DNA from 2 places in the Spirillospora sp. NPDC046719 genome. Region 1 is predicted to be linked to the other one. Evidence: predicted binding sites of a transcription regulator. Region 1 holds the regulator's gene; the other holds the start of a gene.

Region 1 (15,340 bases):
ACCACCGACCAGGGCACCGGCGCCTCCGCACCCTAGCCCCGGCCCGCCCTGACCACGCCCGCGCTCGCCGCCGGCCCGCCTCTCGGTCTCGCCGGGGGCGGGTCACCAGCGGCCGGTGGCGGCCAGCAGCACGGACGCGGCGGCCACCCCGGCCGTCGAGGTCCGCAGCACCGTCGGGCCGAGCCGCGTGGGGCGCCCGCCCGCCGCGGCGAACCGCTCCAGCTCCTCGTCGGCGATCCCGCCCTCGGGGCCGACCACCAGGACGATGTCCCCGTCCTCGGGCGGCTGGACGGCGCTGAGCGGCTCCTGGGCGTCCTCGTGCAGGACGAGCGCGAGCGACGCGGCGGCGATCCGGTCGGCGACGTCGGCGGTGGACGCCAGATCCGGCACCTCCGGCAGGCGGCTGCGGCGCGCCTGCTTCGCCGCCTCCCGGGCGGCGTTGCGCCACCGCCCGAGGGCCTTCTCGCGGCGCTCCGGGCGCCACTGGGTCACGCACCGGGCCGCCGCCCACGGGACGATCTCGTCGACGCCGGCCTCCGTCATGGTCTCCACGGCCAGCTCGCCCCGGTCGCCCTTCGGCAGCGCCTGGACGACCACGAGGCGCGGCGCGGGCGCCGGGTCCGTGCGGCGGGACAGCACGTCCAGGGTCAGCGACGCCCGGTCGGCCGCCGCGACCACGCACTCGGCGAGCAGCCCGGCGCCGTCGGTCAGGTCGACCCGTTCACCGGGACGCAGCCGCCGCACGGTCGCGGCGTGCCGCCCCTCGGCGCCGTCCAGGACGACCCGGTCGGCGCGCAGCCGCGCCGGGTCGGCGAGGAACACCGGCGGACTCATCGCCCTCCCCCCGGGCCGCCGGCGGCGGGCCCGCCCGGAGCCGGCGGCGTGCCGTCGCGGCCCTCGCGGTAGCCCGCCACGGTGGCTCTTCAGTGCTGGTTGAAAACGTCCCTGAGGCGGGAGAACATGCCGCGCTGCCCCGGCGCGAACTTGCCGGGCGGGCGCTCCTCGCCGCGCAGCGCGGCGAGCCGGCGCAGCAGCTCCTCCTGCTCCTCGTCGAGCTTGCCGGGCGTCTCCACGTTCACGTGGATCATCAGGTCGCCGCGGCCGCTCTCGTTGAGGTGCCGCACGCCCCGGTTGTAGAGCGTGATCACCTGCCCGGACTGCGTGCCGGGCTTGATGTCGACCTCCTCGGCGGCGTCCAGCGTCTCGATCGTGACGCTGGTGCCGAGCGCGGCGGCGGTCATCGGGATCTCGACCGTGCAGTGCAGGTCGTCGCCCTCCCGCTCGAAGATCGGGTGCGGCTTCTCGGCGATCTCCAGGAACAGGTCGCCGGGCGGGCCGCCGCCGGGGCCGACCTCGCCCTCGCCGGCGAGCTGGATGTGGATGCCGTTCTCCACGCCCGCCGGGATCTTGACCTTGACGGTGCGCCGGGTGCGGACCCGGCCGTCGCCGGAGCACTCGGTGCACGGGTGCCGGATCACCGAGCCGAACCCGCCGCAGGCGGGGCACGGCCGGGCCGTCATGACCTGCCCGAGGAAGGAGCGCTGCACCTGCTGGACCTCGCCGCGGCCGTGGCAGGTCTCGCAGGTCTCCGGGTGGGTGCCGGGCGCGCAGCCCGTCCCCTCGCAGGTCGTGCAGGCGACCGCGGTGTCGATGGACAGCTCGCGGGTCGTGCCGAAGGCGGTCTCCGCCAGGTCCAGCTCGACGCGCAGCGTCGCGTTGCGGCCCCGGCGCGCGCGCGAACGGGGACCGCGGGAGGTCGCGGTGCCGAAGAACGCGTCCATGATGTCGCTGAACGGGAACCCGGCGCCGCCGAAGCCCCCGGCGCCCGCGCCCGCGCCGCCGCCCGGCGCGAACGGATCAGCGCCGAGGTCGTACATCTCGCGCTTCTTCGGGTCGGAGAGCACCTCGTAGGCCTGGGTGATCTCCTTGAACTTCTCCTGCGTCTCCGGGTCCGGGTTGACGTCCGGGTGCAGCTCGCGCGCGAGCCGCCGGTACGCCTTCTTGACCTCGTCGGCGCTGGCGTCCCGGCGGACGCCGAGGGTCGCGTAGTAGTCGTTGGCCACTTACGACCCCGCCAGGATCTGTCCCACGTAGCGTGCCACTGCCCGTACCGCTCCCATCGTGCCGGGGTAATCCATGCGTGTCGGCCCGAGCACACCCAGCCGGGCCAGCGTGAGGTCGCCGACGCCGTAGTCGGCTGCGACGACCGAGGTCGAACGGAGCCCCTCATCGGGGTTCTCGGTGCCGATCCGCACCGTAAGAGTAGAGGAGTCGCCGGTCTCGCCGAGCAGCCGCATGAGGACCACCTGCTCCTCCAGCGCCACCAGCACCTCCCGCAGGCTCTGCGAGAAGTCGACGGCGGCCAGGTTCGCCGCGCCGGCGAAGACGATCTTCTCCTCGTGGTTCTCGACGAGGGTCTCCAGCAGGACGGACAGGACCGCGGCCGCCACCGGCCGCTCGTCCGGGCCCACCTTGTCCGGCAGGTCCGCCACGGCGGACGGCACGTCGCCGAAACCCAGCCCGTCCAGGCACGTATTGAGCAACGCCCGCAGGTGCCCCACGGATTCCTCGGAGATCTTCCCCGTCTCGATGACGCGCTGCTCGACCCGCCCGGTATTGGTGATCAGCACCAGCAGCAGCCGGCCCTCGGCGACCGGGACCAGCTCCACGTGCCGCACCGACGAGCGGGTCAGCGACGGGTACTGCACGACCGCGACCTGCCGGGTCAGCTGCGCGAGCAGCCGGACCGTGCGGCCGACGATGTCGTCGAGGTCGTAGGCCCCGGACAGGAACGTCTCGATCGCGCGGCGCTCCGCGACCGACAGCGGCTTGATCGTGGACAGCCGGTCGACGAACAGCCGGTATCCCTTGTCGGTGGGGACCCGCCCCGCGCTGGTGTGCGGCTGGGCGATGTACCCCTGCTCCTCCAGCACCGCCATGTCGTTGCGAATCGTCGCGGAAGAGACGCCGAGGTTGTGCCGGTCCACCAGGGCCTTGGAGCCCACCGGCTCGTTCGTGGAGACATAGTCCTCGACTATGGCGCGCAGCACCGCGAGTTTCCGGTCGTCCAGCACCCGGTCACCTCCTTCTGCACCTTCCACAGGTCCTCACGTCCAGATATACCGCCGACGGGGCCTTGCTGGCACTCCGTAGTTCCGAGTGCCAAGTGTACGGCCCGGAGGGGACGTTCCGGGGGCCGCGGCCCGCCGCCGGGCCGCGCGCGGCTGCGTGATCTTATCCCGGCCGTTAGTGTGCGGAACCGTGCGGAGCAAGAACTACGGAGACGACGTGCTCGCCGGCGACTGGCGCCGCCCCCGCAAGGGGCGGATCCCCGAGGTGCCGGCCGAGCCGGGCCTGGTCGCCGAGGATCCCGACAGCGGCTTCTGCGGCGCCGTCGTCGGCTGCGACAAGTTCGGCGTCACGCTGGAGGACCGGTTCGGCAAGCGCCGGGTGTTCCCGCTCACCAAGGCCGGATTCCTGATCGACGGCAAGCCGGTCACCCTCGTCCGGCCCGCCGCGGCGCCCGCCGCCCCGGCCCGCTCGGCGTCCGGGTCGATCGCGGTCCAGGGGCTGCGCGCCCGCGTCGCCAAGGAGAGCCGCATCTACGTGGAGGGCGTCCACGACGCCGAGCTCGTCGAGAAGATCTGGGGGCACGACCTGCGCGTCGAGGGCGTCGTCGTCGAGTACCTCGAAGGCGTGGACGACCTGCCCGCGATCGTCGAGGAGTTCGCGCCGGACGAGGGCCGCCGCCTCGGCGTGCTGGTCGACCACCTCGTGGAGGGCTCCAAGGAGAGCCGGATCGCCGCGCGGGTGTCGTCCCCGCACGTCCTCGTGACCGGCCACCCGTTCATCGACATCTGGGAGGCCGTCAAGCCCGCCGCCGTCGGCATCCCCGCCTGGCCCCGCGTCCCCCGCGGCGTCCCGTGGAAGGAGGGCGTCGTCGAGGCGCTCGGCTGGGACTGCGAGACGGGCGCGGCCTGGAAACGCATCCTCGGCTCCGTCACCACCTACACCGACCTCGAACCGGCCCTCCTCGGCCGCGTCGAGGAGCTCATCGACTTCGTGAGTTGCTAGCCCAGGGGGCGACCCCCTGGAACCCCCGTCACGGTTGACAGGCTGTTTCCCGCTCCGCTGGCGCTCCGCGCGAAACAGCCTGTCAACCGTCGGGCATGCCCGCTGCGCTCGCTGCACTCGCTCCGCGTGCCTACCCGTGCCGGGGCTGGGGTTCGAACTGCCGGGGCTGGGGTTCAAACTCTCGGGCGTGGGTTCGAACTGCTCGGGCTGAGGTTCGAACTCTCGGGCGTGGGTTCGAACTGTCGGGGTGGGGTTCGAGCCGGGGACGCCGCTCCGTTTTGCTCGGCCGTGTGCGGGGCCACGGTTCTGGTCGGGGCGGGTGGGTCAGGTCAGGTCGCGGGTTACGGCGTCGGCCAGGAGGCGGCCTCGGCGGGTGAGGACGGCGCGGCCGCGCTCGTACGGGGCCGGGTCGACGAGGCCGTCGGCGATGGCGCGGCGGACGGCGGCGTCGTCGAGGAGATCGGCGGGGCAGCCGTCCGCGAGGCGGAGTTCGAGCATGATCCGCTCGATGCGGCGGTCGTCGGCGTTGAGGATCTCGCGCGCGTACGCGGGCGTGGTGCCCTCGGCGAGGCGGGCGGCGTATGCGGCGGGGTGCTTGACGTTCCACCAGCGGGTGCCGCCGACGTGGCTGTGGGCGCCGGGGCCGACGCCCCACCAGTCCGCGCCCGTCCAGTACAGGAGGTTGTGGCGGCAGGCGGCCTCCGGGGACGAGGCCCAGTTCGAGATCTCGTACCAGTGCAGGCCGTGCGCGCGCAGAAGGTCGTCGGCGATCAGGTAGCGGTCGGCCATGGCGTCGTCGTCGGGGGCGGTGAGCTCGCCGCGCCGCACCTGCGCCGCCAGGCGGGTGCCCTCCTCGACGATGAGCGCGTACGCGGACACGTGGTCGGGTTCGCAGGCGAGGGCGGCCTCCAGGGACGCGCGCCAGTCGTCGTCGGTCTCCCCCGGCGTCCCGTAGATGAGGTCGAGGTTGATGTGCTCGAAGCCCGCCTTGCGCGTCCACTCGACGACCTGGGGGACGCGGCCCGGCGTGTGGGTCCGCTCCAGGACGGCCAGGACGTGCTCGCGCGCGCTCTGCATGCCGTAGGAGACGCGCGTGAAGCCGACCTCGCGGAGCTTCGCCACGTAGGACTCGTCCACCGACTCGGGGTTGGCCTCGGTGGTCACCTCGGCGCCCGGAGCGAGGCCGAACTCGGCGTCGATGGCCGCCAGGACGCGTCCGAGATCGTCGGGCGCGAGGAGGGTCGGGGTGCCGCCGCCCACGAAGACCGTCTGGACCGGGAGGTCCGCGTCGCCGAGCACCCTGCGGGCCATGCGGACCTCGGCGACGGCGGTGTCGGCGTAGGAGTCGCGGCTCGCGCCCGGTCCGAGCTCGGTGGCCGTGTAGGTGTTGAAGTCGCAGTACCCGCACCGGGTCACGCAGAAGGGCACGTGCACGTAGAACGCGAACGGCCGCGTGCCCAGGCCCTCCAGCGCGCTGCCGGGCAGCGCGCCGTCGGCGGGTACGGGATCACCGTCGGGCAGCGTAGAGGGCACCCCTACAGTCTGCCGCCCGCGGCGGGATGGTCAGGCCTGGTCGAGCTTGCGGCGGAGCCAGGCGGGGATGTGCGCGTCGGTGCGGGGGAAGCGGTCGAGGTCCAGCGCGTAGGCGGACGGCGTCAGCGGCGGCGTGAACTCGGGCTCGCCGTCGTAGTCGAACTCGGCGCTGAACCGGCCCGAGCGCTCGATCTCCAGCCGGGCGGTGAACCACGCGCCCTTGCCGCGCCGGTACATCACGCGGCGCAGCTCGTCCATCTTGCCGACGGCCTGGCCGGGCGGCGTGGCCTTGCGGCGCTCGCCGGCGGCGTCCTCCACCTCGAAGGACGCGCTGTCGATGCCGACGGTGGCACGGAACTCGAAGCCGAGCCGCTCCCAGCCCAGGGGCGCGGCCGAGCGCAGCGCGCGCACGGCGCCGTTCACGGTCTCGCGCTCCTCCGGGGAACGCAGGACCTGCTCGGAGTGGGTCACGCTCGAACCTCCGGTACCGTCGACGCACTGCCCCCGACGGTACCGACATCCGGGCCCGGATCGAGGAGCGCCGGCCGTGTCGCGGCGAAACCGCCGGCCGCGATCGCCGCCCGGGCGGGACGATCTTGGTCGAGCCGGGCGGAACGCGGGCGGCACGGGCCGCAATGATGCGTGCCGCCCCTCTTGGGCGGATAGGGTCGTCCGAATGCGGAACGAGGGGCCGGTGGACTGGGGGCGTGTGCCCGCGCGCGTGCTGCTGCGCGGCGGTCCCGGCGGATGGCACTACGTCGTCGTGGACGACAAGGGCGCGGAGCGGCGCACCGAGTTCGACGGCCCCGGCACCCTCTGGCAGACCGGCGGGCGCTCCGATCCCGAGCCGCCGTGGTGGCGGCGCAGGCTCGCCGAGACCGCCGAGGGGATGCGCGCCGTGATCGCCGAGCGGCTCACCGACGCGACCTTCGGCGACCTCGGCGCGGAGGCCGCGATCACCTGGTTCGCGGTGGACGACCCGGTCGAGTGGGAGGGCCTGGTCACGCTCCGGGAGGCGGACCCGGCGCGGTTCCCGGGCCGGGTCGCCCCGTTCGTGATCACGCTGGAGCCGGGCCGCGGCGCGCTGCTCCCGGACGCCCACCTGCTGTTCAGCACCCCGGCGTCGGACGCTTGGGCGACGCTCGACGCCGTCGCGGAGCGGTGCGGCACGCCGCCGCCGAGGGCGCAGTTCCTGTGCGGGTGGGCCGACCACCGCAGCGTGCAGGTCGGGCGCGGGGTGCTGTCGCTGTCGACGGACCGGTCCGAGACGGGGGCCGAGCGGGTGGCGGAGATCTGCGGGACGCGGCGGCCCGGCTGGAGCGGCAATCCGGAGATGCGGTTCCGGCTCGACGGGATCGACCTGCTGGACGAGCCCGCCGGCGACGTGACCACGCTCCTCGCCGAGCTGGGCCACGAGGTGGTGCGGCGCGGGCGGGCCGTGCGGCTGCCCGGGCTGGGCCTCACCCTGTACGGGCCCGACGGCCGGTCGCCGCGCCCCGCGCGGCGGTCCGCCGATGGGGAGGAGCGGTTCGCGGCCGTGTCGATGCAGCATCCGGCGCCGTTCGCCCCGCTCTGGGCCGGCGCCTGAGCCGTCTTGCCCGGAGCCGGGGGCGCGGGGGCGTTCCGAAGATCGTCCTTGCGGCAACGATCCCGACATCCACCGGGGACCGGCCCGTCACCGGCGGGCAATCCGGCCGCCCTAGGTTTCCCGATCATGAGAAGCCGTGCGCGTCACACAGCCCTCGCCCTGTCCGCCGCCGCCCTCGCCGCCGCTCCCCTCGCCCTCGCCGCCCCCGCCGAAGCCGCTCCCTCCGCCGACACCGCTCCCTCCGCCGACGCCGCCGCCCGGACGATCAACGTCCAGCGGGGCGGTCCCGCCCGCTCGTTCACCTTCACCGCCGGCCGCGCCGGTGAGGCCCTGATCGGCTTCACCGCGTCCGCGCCCGGGGTGTCGTGGGCGAAGAAGGGCGCCGAGTCCGCCGTGGTGTCCATCGCGGTGGACGGCCGGCACGTCACCGACCTCGTCGTCCCGTCGTCCGACCCGACGCCCCGCAGCCTCGCCCTCGGCCGCGTCGGCAGGGGCCGGCACAAGGTCACCCTGCGGTTCGCCAAGGGCAGCGCCCCCGCCGCGCAGCGGGTGCGGCTCGCGCGCACCGGCGTCCGGATGCCCGCCGCCGACCAGCTCGTCCTGCGCTACGCGCCCGTCGTGGTGGGACGGACCCTCGCGGTGACCGGCGACGCGTACCAGAACGCCACGACCGACACCCCGCTGATCGCGTGGCACGAGACCAGGCCCGCCACCACCCCCGGCCACCAGATCCTCGAATACTCGGTCGTCTGGAGCAACGAGGACGGCGGAACGGACACGCCCGCCCTCATGGCCCGCTGGGGACGCACCACCGACATCGAGTGGATCTACCGCGTCGAGGTCGACGCCCAGGGGAACCGCGTGGACGGCACCGGCGTCTACCAGGCGCCGAACCACGCCACGTTGCAGTTCACCGGCAAGTACGAGGCCGACCACCCGGTCCTCCAGACGTGCACGGTGAACAACAACATGTGCGACGCCGTCACGCCGGACTCGCCGCTGCGCTTCATGCCGGACGTCACCGCCACGCGCCCGCAGGACCGCACCCGCGAGTACGTGATGGACCAGCAGCCGTGGACGTACCGGGTCATGGCGCAGGAGATGCTCCGCGAAGGCAAGATCGAGAACCCGTCCGATCCCGCGACGACGGCGGTCGGCGACCAGCGCACGTACCTGTTCGCCGAGTTCGCCAAGACCACCGGCGCCGCCACCGGGACCGGGTCCGTGCCGGGCGTCGCGCTCGGGGTGCGGCTGAAGTCCGACCCGTCGCGGCTGTACCGGTCCGACCACGACCAGCCGACCTGGTCGATCGACCGGGACGGGCCCGTCGCGACGACGGTCGAGCTGCCCGAGGGCACGCGGCCGTCCGACATCGCGAGCGTCGAGGCGATCCGGCGGCCCACCGGGCTCGGCGACAACGGCGCGCCCGCCACCGTCACCGCCGTCAACCGGGGCTTCTTCCTGGACTCGTCGTACCTGCCGGGGAGCTCGTTCCTGACGTGGAAGGGCTCGGTCGCGCTCACGCCGCAGAGCCCGTCGGGCGTCCTCTGGCGTCCCTGACGGCCGGCGCCGGCCGTTACGGGCCGTCCGCCGGGCGGCGGGGGCAGGAAAGACGGGAAACCGGGCGAACTCCGGATGCGTCCTAGGAGTCGTACTATTCGCCAAAGCTCGCTCAGCGAACCCGGAGAGGACACCCGCCATGGCCTACGGGCCTCCCCCGTCGCCCGGCCAGGGACAGCAGCCCGGATGGCAGCAGCCGCCCCAGCAGCAGAGCCCGTGGCAGCAGCCCGGATCGGCCTGGCAGCAGCCGCAGCCCGGTGGCGCGTGGCAGCAGCCGCCGCAGGACGGCCCGGGCCAGGGCTGGCAGCAGCCGGCCCAGGGGCGCGGCACCGCGCAGATGCCCGGCCATTTCGGTCCCGTCAGCGACGACGACAAGACCTGGTCGCTGATGGCCTACCTCGGCCAGTTCCTCGTCGGCGCCATCGCGCCCGCCATCGTCTACCTCGGCAAGGCGCGCTCGCCGTTCGTCCGCCGGCACGCCGCGCAGGGCCTGAACATGGGCATCGCGGCGATCGCCGTCTGGATCGTCGGCGGCCTGCTCGCGCTCGCCGTCGACGTCCTGATCTGGGTGCCGCTGGTCTTCACCGCGGTCGTGCTGTTCTTCCTCGTCTACGCGGCGCGGGCCGCCAACCGCGGCGAGTTCCGGGAGGTCCCGGTCGTCGTCGCCTGGCCGATCGTCAAATAGCCGATCGTGAAGTAGCGGTCGGCACGTAACCGGTCGGCACGTGGCCGGTCGCCGGAGAATCCGGCCGGGCGGCGCTCCGCCCGGCCGCGGGGGTCGCTACTTGCGTCCCTTGTCGGTGGACTCGCCACCGGTGGACAGCGCGGCGACGAACGCCTCCTGCGGGACGTCCACCCGCCCGATCGTCTTCATCCGCTTCTTGCCCTCCTTCTGCTTCTCCAGCAGCTTGCGCTTGCGGGAGATGTCGCCGCCGTAGCACTTGGCGAGGACGTCCTTGCGGATGGCGCGGATGTTCTCGCGCGCGATGATGCGCGCCCCGATCGCGGCCTGGATGGGCACCTCGTACTGCTGCCGCGGGATCAGCTCCTTGAGCTTGGCCGTCATCATCAGGCCGTACTCGCGGGACTTGTCCTTGTGGACGATCTGGCTGAAGGCGTCCACCGACTCGCCCTGCAGCAGGATGTCGACCTTCACCAGGTCGGACTCCTGCTCGCCGCTCGGCTCGTAGTCCAGCGAGGCGTACCCGCGGGTCCGCGACTTCAGCTGGTCGAAGAAATCGAAGATGATCTCGGCGAGGGGCAGCGTGTAGCGGATCTCGACCCGGTCCTCCGACAGGTAGTCCATGCCGAGCAGGACCCCGCGGCGCCCCTGGCACAGCTCCATGATCGCGCCGATGTGGTCGGACGGCGACAGCAGCGTCGCCTTCACCACCGGCTCGTACACCGCGCCGATCTTGCCCTCGGGGAACTCGCTGGGGTTGGTGACGGTGTGCTCCGACCCGTCCTCCATGACCACCCGGTAGACGACGTTCGGCGCCGTCGAGATCAGCGACAGGCCGAACTCGCGCTCCAGCCGCTCCCGGACGATCTCCATGTGCAGCAGCCCGAGGAACCCGCAGCGGAACCCGAAGCCGAGCGCCGCCGACGTCTCCGGCTCGTAGATCAGCGCCGCGTCGTTCAGCCGCAGCTTGTCGAGGGCGTCGCGCAGCTCGGGGTACTCGTCGCCGTCCACCGGGTACAGGCCCGAGAACACCATCGGCTTCGGGTCCTGGTAGCCCCCGAGCGCGTCCGGCGCCGGACGGCCCGCGACGGTCACCGTGTCGCCGACCCGCGCCTGCCGGACGTCCTTCACCCCGGTGATCAGGTAGCCGACCTCGCCGACGCCGAGCCCCTGGACGGGCTTCGGCTCCGGGGAGATCACGCCGACCTCCAGCGTGTCGTGCGCCGCGCCCGTCGACATCATCAGGCTCTTCTCGCGGCGCGACAGGTGGCCGTCCACGATCCGGACGTAGGTGACCACGCCGCGGTAGGTGTCGTACACCGAGTCGAAGATCAGCGCGCGGGCCGGGCCGTCCGGGTCGCCGACCGGCGCCGGCACGTCCGCGACGATCTTGTCGAGCAGCTCGCGCACGCCCTCGCCGGTCTTGCCGGACACCCGCAGCACGTCGGACGGGTCGCAGCCGATGATCCCGGCCAGCTCCTCGGCGTACTTCTCCGGCTGCGCCGCGGGCAGGTCGATCTTGTTCAGCACCGGGATCAGGTGCAGGTCCGCCTCGAGCGCCAGGTACAGGTTCGCGAGCGTCTGCGCCTCGATGCCCTGCGCCGCGTCCACCAGCAGCACCGCGCCCTCGCACGCCGCCAGCGACCGCGACACCTCGTAGGAGAAGTCGACGTGGCCGGGGGTGTCGATCAGGTTGAGCACGTAGTCGGTGCCGCCGGAGCTCCACGGCAGCCGTACCGCCTGGCTCTTGATCGTGATGCCGCGCTCGCGCTCGATGTCCATCCGGTCGAGGTACTGGGCGCGCATCTGGCGCTCCTCGACGACGCCGGTCAACTGCAGCATGCGGTCCGCGAGCGTCGACTTGCCATGGTCGATGTGCGCGATGATGCAGAAGTTGCGGATGATCGCGGGATCGGTCTTGTCAGGCTCAGGCGCTGGCACCGGGGTCCGTTCGCAAACTCACAGGTGGACAATGGATCTGTACATCCATAGTCCCATGCCGGACCTGATGCTCCGTGCACGGCCTCCGCGGCGCCCCCGGGCCCGCCGGACCCGGCCGGTTCGCGGCGGACGGGCCCGATTGGTAGGCTGTGCGACTGCGTGTGGCGTAGCGTCGTGCCCCGGGGGCACCGTCCGCCCCCGTCAGACATCCTGTTCGCGCCTGCCGAGACGGCAGGCCATGATCGCAACCAAGGCTGAGGCACTACGACGTGGCTAACATCAAGTCCCAGATCAAGCGGAACAAGCAGAACGAGAAGGCGCGGCTGCGCAACAAGGCCGTCAAGTCGGAGCTGAAGACCGCGATCCGCAAGTTCCGCGAGGCCGCGGAGTCCGGCGAGATCGAGGCCGCCGTCGCCGCGCAGCGCGCCGCCGCCCGCAAGCTGGACAAGGCCGTCAGCAAGGGCGTCATCCACAAGAACCAGGCCGCCAACCGCAAGTCGGCGATCGCCAAGCAGGCCGCCGCCCTGCAGGCGAAGTGAGCACGGCGCTCAGGTAGACGCGCACGCCCGGGGCCGGTCCACCGTGACCGGCCCTGACGCATGCCCGGGCGGGAAGGCGGTCGGGGACCCATGGACGCTCGCCGTACGGTGAAGATCTCCAAGTACCTCGCCAAGCACCTGCGGCACCGCCCCGAGCGGATCGGCCTCACCCTCGACGCCGGCGGCTGGGCGAGCGTCCCCGACCTGCTCGACGCCGCCGCCCGGCACGGCTTCCCGTTCACCCGCGCCGAGCTCGAGCACGTCGTCGCCGTCAACGACAAGCGGCGCTACGCCCTCGACGGCGACCGGATCCGGGCCGTCCAGGGCCACAGCATCGACGTCGACCTCGGGCTCCCCGCCGTCCCGCCGCCCGAGCTGCTGTACCACGGCACCACCGAGGCCGCCGCCCCCGCGATCCGGCGCGAGGGCCTGCGGCGCATGGACCGGCACGCCGTCCACCTGTCGCCCGACACCGAGACGGCGCGGCGCGTCGGCGCCCGCCGCGGGCGGCCCGTCGTGCTGGTCGTCGAGGCCGGGCGGATGGCCGCCGACGGCCACGAGTTCCGCGTCAGCGCGAACGGCGTGTGGCTGGCCGACGCCGTCCCGCCGGAATATCTTCGCTGATCGCCGCGGCGTCCGCCCACGACGGGACGTGCCGCACCCAGTCCGGGACCTCGCCGTTCTGCGGCCCGAACAGGTACCGGTACGGGACGACGTCGCGGATCGCCCGGTGCACGTCCAGCCGGTCGTCGATCATGTGGGTGATCCCGAGCTCCGCGCAGTGCAGCGCCTTCTCGGGCCGCTTCCGGCAGAACCGCACGTTCCCCCTGGCCAGCCCGGTCCTGCCGTAGAAGTCGTGGTGGTCGAGCCACGCCAGCGTCCGCTCGCGGACCCGGTCGCCGCACTTGGAGATGATCCACGCGCGGCCGCCGAACGCGTCCACGAGCCCCGGCAGCACGTCGTACACGCCGTCCGCCGCGGGCGACGCCAGCGCCTGCGCGAAGGACCCGCCGAGGAACGCCGTGTCCGCCGTCCCCGGAGCCGAGACGCCCTGGATCACGCGGCCGAAATCGATGCCGAGACGAGGTTCCATGCCTTGAGCCTGGCCGCGTCACCGCTAGAACTGAACTATCGAATGCTCGGCGGTCTATAGTTCTCGTCTATGGAGCTGAGCCGCGTGTCCACCGACGCGCTCGCCTCCTTCGCCGCGTTCGCCGAGCGCCTCAACTTCACCCGCGCCGCCGAGGACCTGCACATCTCCCAGCCGGCCCTGCACGTCAAGATCCGCAAGCTCGCCGAGACGCTCGGCCGCCCCCTCTACACCCGGCACGGCCGCCGCATCGCCCTCACCCCCGCCGGCGAGGCTGTCGCCCGCCTCGCCCGCGACCTCGACGCCCGCGTCTCCGCGTTCCTCGCCGACCTCGACGGCACCGCGCCGTCCCGGCTCCCCGTCCTCGCCGCCGGCGAGGGCGCCTACCTCTACCTGCTCGGCGACGCCGTCCGGCACGGCGTCCGGCTGATCAACGGCGACCGCGCGCGCACCCTCACCGCCGTCCGCACCGGCCGCGCCGACCTCGGCGTCGCCGTCCTGGACGTCCTGCCCGCCGACCTCGCGACCGTCCCGCTGGCCGCGTACCCGCAGGCCCTCGCGGTCCCGGACGACCATCCGCTCGCCGCCCGCCCGTCCCTCGCCCTCGCCGACCTCGCCGGCGCGTCCCTGGTCGTCCCGCCGCCGGCCGGCCCGCACCGCGTCGCCCTCGAGCGCGCGCTCCGCGCCGCCGGCGTGCCGTGGACGGCCGCCGTCGAGGCGGAGGGCTGGCCGCTCCTGCTGCACTTCGTGTCCCTGCGCGCCGGTCTCGCCGTCGTGAACGGCTGCGTCGTCCCGCCGCCGGGGGTCGTCCTCCGCGAGATCATCGACCTGCCCGCCGTCCCCTACTACGCCGTCCACCTGCCGGGCCGCGACGCCGACCCCCTCGTCACCGGCCTGCTGACCAGGATCCGCACCACGCTGACCACCGGGAGCCCACCGTGCACTTCGAGATCGCCGTCGACATCGACGCCGCCCCCGAGACCGTCTGGAACCTGCTGAAGGACGTCGAGCGCTGGCCCGACCTGACCGCCTCGATGAACCGCGTCGAACTCCTCGACGCCCCTCTCCGCGAAGGCGCCCGCGCCCGCGTCCACCAGCCCGGGATGCCCGCCGCGGTCTGGACGGTCACCACGTTCACCGAGAACGAGAACTTCACCTGGCGATCCTCGTCCCCCGGCGTCACCACGACCGGCGGCCACGAAGTCCTCCCCCGCCCGTCGGGCGGCAGCACCCTCCGCCTCACCCTCGACCAGACCGGCCCCCTCGCCCCGCTGATCGCCCTCCTCATGGGTTCCCGGACCCGCCGCTACGTCACCATGGAGGCCAACGGCCTCAAGACCGCCGCCGAGTCCCCCTGACCCGCGAGCCAAGCGCACGCCGCCCCGCGCACACCGCCTCCCGCACACCGCGCGCGGCGTTAAACCCCTCAACAGGGCCGCCGCCCGCCCACCGAGCGCCAACCCGTACCCGAGCCGCTGTGCCCTGACGCCACACGCCCAGCGCCTCGATCCCCGCCGAACACCCGACAAACGACGGTCACCCACGCGACAGACGCACAGGGCGGTCACCCTCGGACACCGCAGAGCGATCCCCCACGGCACCAGACGGCAGTCACCCGCGGGCAGCGCACGGGATCACCCACGCGCGACGGACGGCAGTCACCGACGGACGACGCAGAGCGGTCAGCCGTGGGCAGCAGACGGTGATCGAGTCGATGGCCGCGCAGGGTAATCAAACCGAAGACGTACGGCAGTCACACGCGGGCAAGGACGACGATCAAGCCGCAGGCCACGCAGGGCGGTCACCTACGGAGAGGCGGGGCAGTTACCCACGGGTGACGCCGGGCGGTCAACTGCGGGCGGTGGGGGGCGGTCAGTTGCGGGCGGCGACGATGTCGGCGACGGTCTTCTCCAGCGCGTAGGCGGGGTCGGCCGCGCCGCCCTTCACCTGGGCATCGGCCTCCGCCACCGCGGTGAGGGCGCGCGCCACCCCGTCGCCCGACCAGCCGCGCAACTGCTTCTGCACGCGCTCGATCTTCCACGGAGGCATCCCGAGGTCCTTGGCCAGCGCGGCGCCACGGGCGCCTCTGGGCGCACCGCCGACCTTCGCCAACCCCCGCACGCCCTGGGCGAGCGCGCTGACGATCAGCACGGGCGCCACGCCGGTCGCGAGCGCCCACCGCAGCTGCTCCAGCGCCTCCGCGAGCTGCCCTTCGATCGCCTTGTCCGCGACGGTGAACCCGCTGACCTCGGCGCGCCCCCGGTAGTAGCGCGCGACGGCCGCGTCGTCGACCTTCCCGCCGGTGTCGGCGACGAGCTGGCTGCACGCGGCCG
Region 2 (4,907 bases), on a different contig from region 1:
CTCCGTCCGCCGGCGGCGGTCACCTGAGCAGGCCGCGACGCGTCCGCGTGCACATCCGCACGCACATCCGTGCGAGCGGGAGCTGCGTGCGGACGCCGGTCAGGTCAGGTGATGTCCTTGGACTCGTGCAGGTTCAGGTCCATGACGATCGCCGTCATCACCGCCATCGTGCGCAGCGGCTCCCGGACCGGGTCGAAGATCTCGACGTCGTACTTGTCCGCCGTGGTCAGCAGGTGGGTGGCGAGGCCCGCCCACTTCTTGCGGACGTGCGCCACCTTGCCGCCGTCGGTGTCCATCACCTCGAAGTTGTTGCGCGGCAGGTCCACCGAGATCGTGCCGAGCCTGCCGCCCTCCGCGTCCCGCAGGACGTACCGGCGGCCGACGCGCTCGGTGATGAACGAGCCGACGAGTTCACCCTCGGAGCCGTGGACCTCCGTCAGCTCGCGCCCCCGCCGCTTGTCCACCACGAAGAGCGGCTCGCCGCTCGGGGTGGTCAGCAGCACCACGTGGGCGTCGAGGTCTGACTTGCCGGGGAAGAGCGTCCGCAGCGTCTCCGCGCGCCCCTTCTCGCCCGTCTCGCCGGCGACGGCCAGGACGGTGCCGTCGCCGTCGAGGACCCGGTATCGCGATTTGGCGAACGGGCCCCTGCGCGGCTGTTCCACCTTGAGCACCGGGGAGCTGAACACTTCGCTCACGCGTTCTCCTGCCTCATCGCCCGCGCGCGCGGGCCGTCCGCCGAGTCCGTCGGGCGGCGCATGCGGGACGCGCCGTCCAAGCGGCGATACTGCCAACACCGGCCCCTCAGGGGAAGCCGTCCGGGACGGTCCGCACGGGCGGGCGCCGGGGACGACGCCGCTCACCTGCACACCCGCGCTCCGGTCGGTTCCGCGCGGAAAGCATCTCCTGTCGGCCGGGAGACCGCGCCCGCTGTTGGAACGGCCGGCGGCGGCCCCCGCGTTCCCGAACCGGCCGCGTCCTTGAGACCGCCTTCGAAGTCCATGAGGCCGCCTTCGGAGACGCCGAAAGGGGCGGTTCCAGAAGGAACCGCCCCTTGGGTCACCACACGATCGTGAGGCCGCCGGTACGGTCAGCCGGTCCCGATCGTCCGGGTCATGGGCTCGATCAGAAGTCCATGCCGCCGGCGTCGGGCATGCCGCCCGCCGGGGCCGGGTTCTTCTCGGGCTTCTCGGCGATGACGGCCTCGGTGGTCAGGAACAGCGCGGCGATCGACGAGGCGTTCTGCAGCGCGGACCGGGTCACCTTGGCCGGGTCGAGGATCCCGGAGTCGAACATGTTGACGTACTCGCCCGACGCGGCGTTCAGGCCCTCACCCGGGGTCAGGTTGCGGACCTTCTCCACCACGACGCCGCCCTCGAGGCCGGCGTTCACGGCGATCTGCTTCAGCGGCTCCTCCAGAGCGCGCTTGACGATGTTGGCACCGGTGGCCTCGTCGCCCGCGAGCTCCAGCTTGTCGAACGCCTTGGTGCCGGCCTGCAGCAGCGCGACGCCACCGCCGGGGACGATGCCCTCCTCGACCGCGGCCTTCGCGTTGCGGACGGCGTCCTCGATGCGGTGCTTGCGCTCCTTGAGCTCGACCTCCGTCGCGGCGCCGGCCTTGATGACCGCGACACCGCCCGCGAGCTTGGCCAGGCGCTCCTGGAGCTTCTCGCGGTCGTAGTCGGAGTCGGTGTTGTCGATCTCGGTGCGGATCTGGTTGACCCGGCCCGCGATCTCGTTGGCGTCACCGGCGCCGTCCACGATGGTGGTCTCGTCCTTGGTGATGACGACCTTGCGGGCGCGGCCCAGCATGTCGGTCGTGGTGTTCTCCAGCTTGAGACCCACGTCCTCGCTGATGACCTGGCCGCCGGTCAGCGTGGCGATGTCGCCGAGCATGGCCTTGCGGCGGTCGCCGAAGCCCGGGGCCTTCACGGCCACGGACTTGAAGATGCCGCGGATCTTGTTGACGACCAGGGTCGCCAGGGCCTCGCCCTCGACGTCCTCCGCGATGATCAGCAGCGGCTTGCCGGACTGCATGACGCCCTCGAGGACGGGCAGCAGGTCCTTGTTGGCCGACGCCTTGCCCTGAACGATCAGGATGTACGGGTCCTCGAGGACCGCCTCCATCCGCTCGGGGTCGGTCACGAAGTAGTGCGAGATGTAGCCCTTGTCGAAGCGCATGCCCTCGGTCAGCTCGAGCTCCAGACCGAAGGTCTGGCTCTCCTCGACCGTGATGACGCCTTCCTTGCCGACCTTGTCCATCGCCTCGGCGATCATCTCGCCGATCTGCGGGTCGCCCGCGGAGATGGACGCCGTGGAGGCGATCTGCTCCTTGGTCTCCACGTCCTTGGCCAGCTTGGACAGCTCCTCGCTGACCCGCTCGACCGCGGCCTCGATGCCGCGCTTCAGCGACATCGGGTTGGCGCCGGCGGCCACGTTGCGCAGGCCCTCGCGGACCAGCGCCTGGGCCAGCACGGTCGCCGTCGTCGTGCCGTCACCGGCTACGTCGTCGGTCTTCTTCGCCACTTCCTTGACGAGCTCGGCGCCGATCTTCTCCCAGGCGTCCTCGAGCTCGATCTCCTTGGCGATCGACACACCGTCGTTGGTGATCGTGGGGGCGCCCCACTTCTTCTCCAGCACGACGTTGCGGCCCTTGGGACCGAGGGTCACCTTCACGGCGTCGGCGAGCTGGTTCATGCCGCGCTCGAGGCCGCGCCGGGCCTCCTCGTCGAACGCGATCATCTTTGCAGCCATAGGCTCCTAGTCCTCCCGGAACAAGGTGGCTTAAAGGATCGAGCCGACGCCCGCGACGGACGGCCCCGTGCCCGGCGGCTGCCATTCCGCCACCGGACTGGGGCCTCGTCGCCCCGACCCAGACTGTGAAGCTGTCACTCTCCACAGTAGAGTGCCAACCGTTTTTTAGCACTCTACCCTGCCGAGTGCAAGCGCCGCACAGCCTCGCCGCACTCGTCTTCACCGACCTCGCCGAACTTGCCCTGACCTGCATCGGAGGGGCGTGACTCACCGTCGGACATGTGCCGACGTGCCCCGGTACATGCGGTCGTGCGCCGGTATTCACCGAACAGTCGCGGAACACGTGCCCGAGGGCGGGAGGTGGGGGTGGCGATCCGTTCCGCGCGTTCCGCGACCGGAGTAGGAGGAGCCACCGGCGCTGCGTCGATGCGCCGGTTCATGGTGTCCTCATCGCCGTCGATGCAGTGAGCATACGTGCTCTGCGACATGGCGATGGAGTGCCAGCCTCCGCCGGCGGCGTAGCGAGCTGATCAGGGCCAACTCAGCAGCTCGGCGATGAAGTCGGCGAAAGCTTCAACGATCCTGCGGGGCCACCGCTTCTTCCGTCTGCGTCTGCTTGTCACGAAGGGGCTCAACTCCTGAGCACGCAATGCCCTGCCGGCGAGGCCGTCCATCCGGATCGCCGAATCGTGGACGAAGACGTCGCGGCCTCCGCGGCGCCGCGCCGCGGGCGGGGTCGACCCGGCATGATCGGAGTCGACCCCACCCGGCGGCCGCGACGGTGCTCGGGGACGGCGGCCGGATGGCCGGTGGCGGTCAGCCGCCCGCGACCGCGGGGATGATCGAGATCTGGCTGCCCGCGGGGGTCGCGGTGTCGAGGCCGTCGGCGAACCGGACGTCCTCGTCGCCGACGTAGACGTTGACGAACCGGCGGATCTTGCCGGCGTCGTCCAGGATGCGGGCCGCGATGCCGGTGTAGCTGGCCTCCAGGTCGGCGACCACGGCGCGCAGGGTCGCGCCCTCCGCCTTCACTTCCGCCTCGCCGCCGGTGTAGGTCCGCAGGATCGTCGGGATGCGGACGGACACGCTGCTCATGTGCTGGCTCCTTCTCGTTCTCAGGCGAGGCCGGCGGCGCGGAACGCCTCCAGCGTCGGGGCGATGTTGGCGCTGGGCTTGGCGACGGGCGCGACGGCGTCCAGCGTCTTCAGCCCGTCCCCGGAGTTGATGATCACGGTCTCGGCGGCCGGGTCGAGGGTGCCGGCGTCGACGAGCTTGCGCAGGCAGCCGACGGTGACGCCGCCGGCGGTCTCGCCGAAGATGCCCTCGGTGCGGGCGAGCAGCCGGATGCCCTCGACGACCTGCTCGTCGGTGACGTCCTCGACGGCGCCACCGGTGCGGCGCGCCACGTCCAGCACGTAGGGGCCGTCGGCGGGGTTGCCGATGGCCAGCGACTTGGCGATGGTGTCGGGCTTGACCGGACGGACGACGTCGTGGCCCGCCTTGAACGCGGCGGACACCGGGTCGCAGCCGGCGGCCTGGGCGCCGAACACGCGGTACGGCTTGTCCTCGACCAGGCCCAGCTTGATCAGCTCCTGGAACGCCTTGTCGATCTTGGTGAGCTGGGAGCCGGACGCGACCGGCACCACGATCTGGTCGGGCAGCCGCCAGCCGAGCTGCTCGGCGATCTCGTAGCCGAGCGTCTTGGAGCCCTCGGCGTAGTACGGGCGGACGTTGACGTTGACGAACGCCCAGTCGTCCTGCTCGCCGGCGATCTCGGACGCGAGCCGGTTCACGTCGTCGTAGTTGCCGTCGACGGTGACGAACGTCCCGCCGTACACGGCCGTCGTGATGATCTTCTGGGACTCGAGGTTCGACGGGACGAACACGGCGCTGCGGATCCCGGCGCGGGCCGCGGCGGCGGCGACCGCGTTGGCGAGGTTGCCGGTGGACGGGCACGCCAGCACCTTGAAGCCGAGCTCGCGGGCGGCGGCGAGCGCCACCGCGACGACGCGGTCCTTGAAGGAGTGGGTCGGGTTGCCGCTGTCGTCCTTCACCCACAGGCGCTGCAGGCCGATGCTCTCGGCGAGGTTGTCGGCGCGGACGAGCCGGGTCAGGCCGGGCTCGGTGTTCGGGGTGTCGGCGACGGTCGACGGGAC

The links. Region 1 encodes HrcA, which represses chaperone genes, less so after heat shock. Its sites were predicted from a motif close to TTGGCACTCTCNNNNNGAGAGTGCCAA; they were not measured.
Region 2: a site for HrcA is predicted at 2,883-2,909, ahead of groL (chaperonin GroEL). Genes of this name have one in related genera too.

What each region holds. Positions count from the first base shown of each region.
Region 1 is NZ_JBEYYT010000026.1:31,392-46,731, reverse strand. Features, by position in the region: gene ABZ914_RS07520 (hypothetical protein) at 1-36, shown strand, start outside; gene ABZ914_RS07515 (16S rRNA (uracil(1498)-N(3))-methyltransferase) at 103-834, opposite strand; gene dnaJ (molecular chaperone DnaJ) at 924-2,063, opposite strand; gene hrcA (heat-inducible transcriptional repressor HrcA) at 2,064-3,074, opposite strand; gene ABZ914_RS07500 (DUF3097 domain-containing protein) at 3,262-4,074, shown strand; gene hemW (radical SAM family heme chaperone HemW) at 4,399-5,607, opposite strand; gene ABZ914_RS07490 (antitoxin YezG family protein) at 5,638-6,078, opposite strand; gene ABZ914_RS07485 (hypothetical protein) at 6,284-7,195, shown strand; gene ABZ914_RS07480 (hypothetical protein) at 7,322-8,755, shown strand; gene ABZ914_RS07475 (DUF4870 domain-containing protein) at 8,895-9,440, shown strand; gene lepA (translation elongation factor 4) at 9,537-11,378, opposite strand; gene rpsT (30S ribosomal protein S20) at 11,648-11,917, shown strand; gene ABZ914_RS07460 (RNA 2'-phosphotransferase) at 12,008-12,541, shown strand; gene ABZ914_RS07455 (hypothetical protein) at 12,486-13,010, opposite strand; gene ABZ914_RS07450 (LysR family transcriptional regulator) at 13,080-14,006, shown strand; gene ABZ914_RS07445 (SRPBCC family protein) at 13,946-14,365, shown strand; gene holA (DNA polymerase III subunit delta) at 14,880-15,340, opposite strand, start outside.
Region 2 is NZ_JBEYYT010000025.1:43,752-48,658, reverse strand. Features, by position in the region: gene ABZ914_RS07315 (phospholipid scramblase-related protein) at 105-695, opposite strand; gene groL (chaperonin GroEL) at 1,123-2,751, opposite strand; gene ABZ914_RS07305 (MoaD/ThiS family protein) at 3,568-3,846, opposite strand; gene thrC (threonine synthase) at 3,867-4,907, opposite strand, start outside.